Regions from separate parts of the Sporolactobacillus sp. Y61 genome, predicted to be linked through region 1. Evidence: predicted binding sites of a transcription regulator. Region 1 holds the regulator's gene; the other holds the start of a gene.
The links. Region 1 encodes LexA, which represses DNA repair genes until DNA is damaged. Its sites were predicted from a motif close to CGAACATATGTTCG; they were not measured.

Region 2: a site for LexA is predicted at 2,395-2,408, ahead of addB (helicase-exonuclease AddAB subunit AddB). Genes of this name have one in related genera too.

The regions. Positions count from the first base shown of each region.
Region 1 covers NZ_CP159510.1:2,231,545-2,236,505, reverse strand. The annotation lists gene ABNN70_RS10560 (YneF family protein) at 40-255, opposite strand; gene ABNN70_RS10555 (LysM peptidoglycan-binding domain-containing protein) at 862-1,155, opposite strand; gene lexA (transcriptional repressor LexA) at 1,324-1,938, shown strand; gene ABNN70_RS10545 (hypothetical protein) at 2,086-2,406, shown strand; gene ABNN70_RS10540 (AarF/UbiB family protein) at 2,449-4,128, shown strand; gene ABNN70_RS10535 (hypothetical protein) at 4,129-4,713, opposite strand; gene ABNN70_RS10530 (pyruvate oxidase) at 4,942-4,961, shown strand, end outside.
Region 2 covers NZ_CP159510.1:1,850,229-1,855,189, reverse strand. The annotation lists gene addB (helicase-exonuclease AddAB subunit AddB) at 1-2,327, opposite strand, end outside; gene ABNN70_RS08800 (thiamine-binding protein) at 2,573-2,866, opposite strand; partial or broken gene ABNN70_RS08795 (peptidylprolyl isomerase) at 2,910-3,029, opposite strand; gene ABNN70_RS08790 (phosphatase PAP2 family protein) at 3,217-3,858, opposite strand; gene ABNN70_RS08785 (OsmC family protein) at 3,994-4,443, shown strand; gene ABNN70_RS08780 (hypothetical protein) at 4,482-4,799, opposite strand; gene ABNN70_RS08775 (o-succinylbenzoate--CoA ligase) at 4,869-4,961, opposite strand, start outside.

The DNA.
Region 1 (4,961 bases):
TTATAAAAGGAAAAAGAACCCGATATGGGTTCTTCGTCCTCACTTCATCTGATTGTTGATGGCTTTCATCATCTGATTGAGTTTCTTTTGCGATGGGTGCTGTCCCATTTGTGTCATCATGACGCGAAGCATCTGTTCATTAATCGGCGGATTCTTTTTTAGGTAGTTCATCATATATTTACGGGCAATCAGAAAGCCAAGAATGACCCCTGCTGCAAGACAGAGTACGCCCACTAATATGTATAACCAGAGCATGTGCCTGTTTCCTCCTTGTGCCAACTATTCTACCTCAGTTTACACTAACACAGGAAAAGCGGTCAACCTTGCATCAGTGAAATTCCGCGTAAAAAAAGAGAAGGCCCGATCCTGTATTATATCAGGACCTTACCTTCTTCTGAAGGAGGATGAAAAATAACCGGTCGGTGAAAGGCAAGGTAGTTCACCGAGAGGAAATTCACATATTTTAATCGGCATCGCATAATTGCGATACACGCGATTAAACGAGTTTGATATTGTATCACTACAATGGATTTTTATGACCCTTTGTTATATAACAGTATACCACAAAAAAACTGCCATGCAAACAGGCAGAGAAAAAAATTATTACTTTTAAAACATTGGAGATGCCGCCGCATCAATCGATTCATTGCCTTCTTTAGATTTTTCGGAACGTCAGTCAAGTCATCCAGCGTAAAAGGTACGACACCCTGATGGTTCACGAGTGGCCATTTTAAAGGTTTACCCGATTATTCATACTTGTCTGTGAATTAGGGGTTGCGAAAAAACAGGTTTTGCTGTTTACATGGTGGCATTTATCCCAGGCCTGAATCTTAAAGCACAGGTATCCTGCCATAAACATTTTTATTTATGTACAGGAATAAACAATTCCTGGTCCGGCTCAATGTGATTTCGGGTGATCCTGTTATGATCCTCTACCCACTGAATGAAACCATTTCTGGTTAATCCAGGCGTTTCCTGCCCGTATTGTCCCGCTATGGACCATAAAGTTTCACCTTCATGGACGGTTATTGCTTTATATGAATCATTATCTGCAACAACGTTCTTCGCCATTAAAAGAAAAAGGGTTATCGAAAGGATAATAAAAACAATGATATATGAAGTACCTGATTTTTTGTGTTGCTCTCTTGTATTCATTTCACATTCCTCCATGTATATACGAATTTACGTTCCCGGGAATATTTGTTCTTCTTTATTGTAATCAGCACATTTGTTCGTGTCAATCATTCGAACGAATGTTTGCATATAAATTTTTTGGATGTTATAATAAATGGTAGAAAAAAGGGAAAAGGGGCAGTATGCAGTATGATAAAACTCTCTAATCGGCAGCAAGCTATTCTGGACTTCATTAAACATGAAGTCGCAACAAAGGGTTACCCACCGTCCGTACGTGAAATATGCGATGCTGTAGGACTTGCTTCAAGTTCAACCGTTCACGGGCATCTCGCACGACTTGAAAAAAAAGGACTGATCCGGCGGGATCCGACAAAACCCCGTGCCATTGAAATTCTGGATCAGGATGACGATACATATAAAGAAAAAGCTGTACCTGTACCCGTAATAGGAAAAGTGACTGCAGGTATGCCGATCACCGCTGTTGAAAACATTGAAGAATATTTCCCGGTACCGCGTTCTATGGTAGAGGATGATGAAGTTTTTATACTGAATGTCACCGGGGAGAGTATGATTCAGGCAGGTATTCTTGATGGAGACAAAGTCATTGTCCGCAAACAGAGAGCAGCTGAAAATGGAGAAATTGTTGTTGCGATGACTGAGGATAATGAGGCAACCGTTAAGCGTTTCTTTAAAGAAAAAGACCACATCCGTCTGCAACCGGAAAATCCTGCGATGGATCCCATTATTTTAAATAATTGTGTCATTTTAGGTAAAGTGATCGGTGTTTTCCGTGATATACATTAACAGCGGAATCTAAGATGCCCGGAAGAAACAGACATCAGGTTTCTTTCGGGCACTTTATATGTATTTGTCAAATCCTGCATCATGACAGCGTGTACATACTTTTCGAAGTTGGGTACAATAGAGATATAAAGAATGGAGGGATAGAAAATGAATGAACAATTAAAAAAGATTTTTCTCACGGGTCTCGGCGCGACCCTGGCCAGTAAAGAGAAAGCGGATCAGCTGTTTGGCAATCTGTCTCATAATGGCAGTGCAGCAGCAGATGAAGCGAAAGCTTATTTATCAAAATTGAGTGATAAAGGTCAAACTAAGACGGATCAGTGGCAAAGCGACATGAAGAAGGATATTCGTGAATCGATTGCTGATCTTGGGTTTGTTACTTCAGAGGAGTATCAGAAGCTGGCTGAACGTGTACAGATTCTGGAAAAAAAACTTGCTGAATCTGAAAAAAAAAGGCTCGACAGATGATACGGAATCGCCCAAACAATAAACTTCAGCAAGGTGAGGATCATGATTGGAAAACGCATACGCCACATGAAAAGATATCGAGAGATTGTTACGATTCTGGTTAAGTATGGGTTTGGCTACATGGTCCGGGATGTGGGTCTGCTCCATCTCCTGTCGCTTCCAAAACAGATGGTATCAGATTTTTCAGGGAACGGCAGCAACCGTAAGCCGGTCGGGCGAAGAATTCGACTGATGTTTGAGGAACTCGGGCCAACATTCATCAAGCTCGGCCAACTGCTTAGTCTGCGTTCGGATATTATACCTGAAAATATAGCTAATGAACTGCGAAAATTACAGGATCGGGTGACTCCAATCGATCCTGCTTCGATTAGACATGTGATTCATGATGAATTTGGTTTACCTCCGGAGAAGATTTTTGCCTCTTTTGATGACAACTGTCTGGCTGCTGCTTCAATAGCACAGGTTCATCGGGCGACATTGAAATCCGGTGAAGAAATCGTCGTAAAGATCAGACGGCCAAACATAGAAAACATCATTGTAAATGACATCGATATCCTGCGTGATCTTACTGCTCTTCTGGAAAGGCACTATCAATGGGCAAAAGACTTTCAAATCAGCGCATTGGTGGAAGAATTTTCAACCGCTATCCGCAGTGAGATGGATTATTTCAGAGAAGGTCGAAACACGGAGAAACTGAACCGTTACTTTTCAGATAATGAAAATATCATCATTCCCAAAGTATTTTGGAAGTACTCAAGCAGCAAGGTCCTGTCACTCGAGTACATTCACGGTGTTCGATTCAATGAACTGCTTCATCTTCATAACGATAAGTTTAACAGCAGAGAAATCGCTGAAAGACTGGTTCAGTCATTTCTGGATCAGGCACTGGTCGTTGGTACGTTTCATGGTGATCCGCATCCTGGTAACCTTTTTTTCTTTCCCGGAAATAAAATCGCCTATATTGATTTCGGGCAGGTTGGCATTTTGAATGATGAAATGAAACAGAATTTTGCCAACCTGATTATTGGACTGATGAACGGCGATACAAATCTTCTTTACCGTACCATTTTCCATATGTCGGTCATGCCTGCCGATCTGGATGAGCGGCAGTTTAAGGAAGATCTGGAAATGCTCAGAGATAAATACTATGACCTCCCCTTTAAGGACATTCATATAGGAAAGGTCATACAGGAGATTTTTGAAACAACCAAAAGGTACCATATCTCGATTCCTAAAAACTATTCTCTTCTCGGTAAAGCCCTGATTACTCTGGAAGGGCTCATCACCAGACTGGATAATCAGTTCAGTATTCTGGAATTTGCTGAACCATATGGTCGAAAACTGATGCTTAACCGTCTGAATCCGGAGCGAGTCGGCAAACTGCTCTGGAACAGAATCTTCGAAGCTGCAGAAAACAGTACCCGTCTGCCCGCGCTCCTGAAAAAAGCACTGACTCACCTGAACAGAGGCCAGACACATGTGGAAATGGAACTCCCGCAGCTCGAACAGCTTCTTTCAAAACTTGACCGGGTAGCCAATCGTATCTCGTTCAGTATTATACTCCTCGCATTCAGTATCATCCTGACAGGACTTATGATCAGTGAAACGTTTGGAAAACACCCTTTTCTCATAAATATACCTGTCCTTGACATTGCTCTTGCCATAGGTTCTTTTATGTTCCTGCTCATCCTGCTGGCTATTTTTCGATCGGGGAGATTTTGATCAGACATGAAGTAAAAAGGTTCGTGTACCAATTGTATGATCCAAATCTCCGGCAAATTTGTTCAATGCTTTTTGTGCACTTGAGACCTGTTCTACCGAATTCTTACCTGATTTCCGGATCAGTCGTGAACATTCAGCAGATATCTGTCTGATCTGATACTCATCCACCCCCCTTCCAGCCATGTACAGAGCGGCCAGTCTCTCTCCTTCCGGATAAAGACGATGCCAGGTATCTCCCGGCTGGTTCGAAATCATCTGGCAAGTCATCTTTTGTGAGTGATCTACCACAGCAAGCAGTACATCCTGCACCTGATGGGGTATCCTTCGAATACGAGTCGTCAGCCAGTCCCATTGATCCTGGCTGATCTTGTATGCCTCATCACGGAATAAAAAGTTTTCTCTAATTTCACGTAAGGCAGAGGCACTTCCTGTACAGCAAATAATCTGACTGTCGGAAATGCGCAGAGCACTGGGTTTACTTCCCGGTCTGACCACAATCTTCCCCTGTTTATTCATATCCACCAGGTGGTTGTCACTGACTACCGAAGCCCATTGATCTGATGCAATGATTGAAACAAAGCTCATAAAACAGATTCATCCTTCCACATGAAATATCACTCTTTCCCTCCTTCTTATCATAACAAATTTAGACCGTTAAGGTTTATAGAAGCGGAAACATTGCAATTTTCGGCAGAAGTCATAGAATAGACTTATAAGGTTCACTGGATTGTAAAATTTATATAGAGAAAAATTCTGAACCATTCATGAACCGATGTTTCAGAAGAAGTAATCTTTTGAAGGAGGATTATCCCTATGGGAAAAATCAAGGCAAG
Region 2 (4,961 bases), 380 kb from region 1:
GGACTGAGAGAGGCTTCATTTCGCGAAAACAGACCCGAGAGACGCCTGCGTGCGGTATCTTTCCATTTTACCCGTGACGTATACCAGTTATATGTATCCCACCAGATATCGGACATGCCGTATCCCTTTTGCCATTCTCTGATTTGTGCGGCAAGATAACTTATCGTTTTCCCTGGTGCATTGATAAACTGCATCTGGTTCTCTTCGGAGAGCGCCCGCGGCTCCGATGGCGACAACCTCACTTTAAGTCCGGGGAAACGACGTTTGATCCTGCCGATCAGGGGAGAAGCCTTCATGGATTCTCCTGCTTCCGAGGCTAATGGATAAGACAGGAACAGCCTTTCCGTCGGGAGTGACAGAGCCCGGAAACACAGTTCATTTTCACCGGACATCTGTCCGTTATCACCCTCAGCAACATGCAATCCGCGTTCTTCCAGGAGTGTCCGGTCCTCGTCTGAAAACAGGCCGCGTTCGGAAGGTTTTGCCGGAAGGACGCCCTCATTGACGCCAAGCAGAAAAACGGCTTTGAGTTCAGTTGAGCGCATCCGGTCCAGACTGCCTGCCAGTACCTGATCCAGTGCAGGAGGTACGAGGGCGAATTCAAGCTGATCGAGACCGGTATCAATGATTTTCGTAAAAAGATCGAGCGACAGCGGTTCATCGCCTGCTCCTTCCACACACTGGTCCAGCATGTCGATGACGGCCTTCCAGACCTGCCCGTGTTCTTTTGCTTCTTCAAGCTGCCCCTTTTTTTCCGCATCTCTTGCCAGCCATTCCAGTTTATCCGGTATCATGAGATCGATCAGAAAATCGTAGATTGCCTTACATTTATCCCGGATATTTTTGGCTGATTTCAGTTCCTGCTCAAAACCCTGCAGAGGCCCGGCAATCAGAGCACGAAGGTGGTTAATCCGCTTCTGTGCCTCCCGCTCTTCTTTCGACATTTTCCCCGGCTCTTCTTTTAGCCCGCGATTCACTCTGTAATCCCACGGCTTCTTTTCCGTCCACTTTTTCCGGCCATATATGCCATAGGCAAGCACATAGTTTTCAAGTTCATCAATGGCCTCCCGTGCTTCAGAAAGGGGGATACCCGCGGGATGAATCAGGTCCGTTTTGGCACAGCGAAATACTGGCTCATAGCGCCAGTTCTGCTGCACTACCTCCAGGGCGGACCGGATCAGTTCGATCAGCGGATGATGGCGCATCGATTTCTTTTGATCGATAAAAATCGGAATCCCGTAATCTCCGAATATCGTTTCTATCAGATCGGCATATTGATCCAGATCCCGCACAAGAACCGTTATTTCCCGATATCTGATGGCGTGATCGCGTGTCAAAGCAATAATATCCCTTGCCGCCTGTTCAATTTCTTCCCTTTTATTAACGGCTTCAGTCAGAACAATACCATCAGTCTGATCACATGTCGCAAGCGGATACCGTCCAAATGACAGATTCAGATGCTTCAGGGCTCTTTTCTGCGTACGAACGACCCTGCTTTTAATGATCAGCGGTTCAGATGGAAGCTGCATTTCCTCTGCCCAGGCATGCAGCTGAATATAGAGCAGTGCAGGATGTCTGAACGGGGAGAACTCGTCGGGCGGCCTGTCATAGGCTTTATCCGCCCCGATGATAACGGTTGTCCGTTTTGCAGTCTCCATCAGTTCCTCTGTGACAAGCTGTTCTTCCGGTGTCATGGTCTGGAATCCGTCAACCCATACTTCCGCCTGTTTCAGAAAATCTGTTTTCTTCATTTTCCCTGCGGTTAACTGGAGATAATCATCGCTGTCGAGGTACTTTCCTTCAAGTTCTGCTTCAAAAGACTGATAGACCAGTGACAGATCGTGAAGCTTGTCCCCGAGCAGCCGGTCTCCATCATGCTCCTCATCGACTTCCTTTGCATGAGTGGAAAGACGTTCCGGAGTCAGACAATAACGTTTGAGCTCTGTCACCGTATCTTTAAGTACATCATAGAAGCCGTTCTGTTCCGATGCTTTACGGAATAAACGCAGCTCACCCCGGCTTTGCTCAACAATTCTGCGAAGCAGCATGGCGACACCTGTTCCATTCAGATGGATCCGTGTGATCCCTCCAGACTGCTGGAGGACGCGCAGTGCAAGCCGGGGAATACTGTAGACATTCAGCCGCGTCATGCCGCCTGTGCCGACAGCTCTGGCAAACTGATATTCCATACTGAAGGTCATGTGTTCCGGTACAAGATAAATCAGCGGCGGTCCGGATGGATTTTCCCGAAGCCGGCTGATGACTTCCTGCATACAGGCTGTCGTTTTCCCAGTGCCGGGGCGTCCCAGTATAAATCGTACCGACATCAGCATTCCCCCTCAAAAACTTTTATCCGATCACAACCAATCGAACTTTTTCTATTATAACATAAAGAGAACGTTTGTTCCCACCTATATTCTACATTTTACTCTGAAAACCTTCCTGAACCGGTTTCCTATCATCCTGAGTACCATAAAAAAAAGCGGTCAATATGAACCGCCTGAGTTGCTTCATTCATTTTGTAAACAGCTATATAGTTGTTGCTGACAGCCCTGCGACAGCCTTCTTTTTCTCAGGATTTCCGGTACTTTCCAACTTTTTCCTCAATCGATGTGCCCTGCGGCCGGAAATGAATTTTTACTTCAGCTGCAACTTCATCGGCGCCTGCCTCAACCGTTGCATAAATTGTTTTTTTTACGACTTCAAGCAGGTCGTCCAGTTCCCCTTCCATGACCGTCTCCAGGGCGTCAACTTCATATTTCACCCCTGATTTCTGAATTTCCTCAATCGCTTTGTCGACCAGGCCATATGTCTCTTTTTCTTTTGAAAAAGGAAGAATCTGCAAACCAACATTACTTTTCGGCATGGTACATGCCCCTTTCTTTTTTAGTCTTCCTGATCCCGGACTGTCAATTGATCATGATATCACCGTTTTTCATTGCTCGAACCGTATCCAGTCCCTCTGTGACCTGTCCGAAGACAGGATGAACTCCGTCGAGATGCGGCTGCGGCGTATGGACGATAAAGAAGTGAAGGACGGGCCGTAAACATGCCCAGGCGGGGGATACCTGCCCGCAGGAGCCCGATGGGTTCAACAAACAATCATTGGGGGATGGGCCTAGGCTAAAAACGAGGACGTCCTGTTGCAATGCCTGCACGGGCACGATCTGTGCGCCCGAAAATCCCGGCTGATTGAAGTTTCACTTTATTTTCATCTTAACGGCATCCGCGCCTGGAATCAATAAAAATGACAATCAGTGCAGTTATTCCGACAAATACGCCGCCCATGCAGTAACCGGCAAGAATATCTGTAAAAAAATGGACACGAAGGAACGGCCGGCTGAAACCGATCAGAACGATCATCGCCAGACAAAGCGCGATCCAGAGTCTGCGCATGGACCTGTGACGGATCAGCGGAGCAATCAGAATTATAAGGAGTCCATAGACTGTGGCAGCGTTCATGGCATGGCCGCTGGGAAAACTGTAACCTGTCTCATGGACCAGGTGGGGAAAATCAGGGCGATCCCGCATCACCCAATGTTTCAGAAGTGAATTCATTCCCCGTTCAGCCCAGAAAGCCAGCGGCAGCAGAACCAGCGCCACAAATCTCTTTTTATAAATAAGAAAAAGAGAAGTCAGAATAATAATGATGATTAACAGCCGGCTCGCCCCAAAATCCGTTATTTTAGAGAAGAAAAAAATAGGGGTGTCTGTCCTGAACGGATCAAGTGCCTGGATCAGGCGATTGTCCAGAGAACGGACCTCCGGGACCCGCACAAGCAGAACGAAGATCAGAAACAGCAGTGCACTGACAAGCACCAGCCACAGCCAGCGGACGGCAACATTTTTTTGATTCATCATGAACCTCCTCCACTGATGTCTGTACAAAACTGCACGTCAGGTTTTGCCTGTTCAGACATCGAATCCCCGTTTTTGCAGCGACAACGGACAATCCTTTATAATGAAAGAAAGCGAATTAAAGAAGGCGATATTTTGACTGATTTTACCTTCCATGCCGGCGGATGCTGGCGTGGTTCCTGGGACGGCAGCGGCCGGATCAAAGCCGGCAATCTGGAAAATGTGATTTCCGTCGATCCGTCGATGGGGGGAGCCGGTACAGGAACAAATCCTGATGAACTGCTGCTCAGTGCACTTTCTTCCTGCTATATGATCACGCTTGGCATTAGACTGCATAAGGAAAACATCGTTTATGACCATATTTCTATTCAGTCGGAAGGTTCAGTAACCAAAAAAGGGGGACTTCATTTTGAAAGTGTGACACACCGGCCGATCATCTGTCTTTCCGGACAAATCACTGATCATCTGCGTGAAAGGCTGTCCTTCTGCATCAGACAGGCTGAAAAAGACTGCATGATCGCAAAAGCCGTACACGGAAATGTGCGGATCAACGTAGCTCCGCGTTTTGAAACAGTAACAGGTTAATTCAGACAAAAAGCATGGACAAGAGCACACGCTTCTGTTCATGCTTTTTCTTTTTTAATGAACATCATGAATTTATACAGGTTGTCACGTACGAGATAATTCGTCTGCTGAATCTGACGTGAAAGCTTCCGGACTTTTTCTTTCTTTTTGAAAAAATCCAGCTGCATGTTTGATATTTTCTCGGTCAGTTCATTTTTCTCAATGACGATTTTTTCCGCCTGGCGACGCAGGCGTTCACTCGTTCTGGAAATTTTAGCCAATGACCCCTTCATTTGTCTGGCCGTTCTTGAAGCTGAAACAAAAAAGCCAATGACCGCTGCGACAACCAGTATCAGGCTTAAGTAGACAATAATCATCATGCACGCCTCTTTTCGGATCGATCACTCCATGGTGTACCCTCTGCTCTTATCATACCCTAACCGGCGTTATAGATCATATTTTGTGTGTAAATTTTCCGGTAAAAACTGCGCCAGTTTCCTTCTCAATAATTTTCTCGAGGCATTCCGCGGCATGGCGTC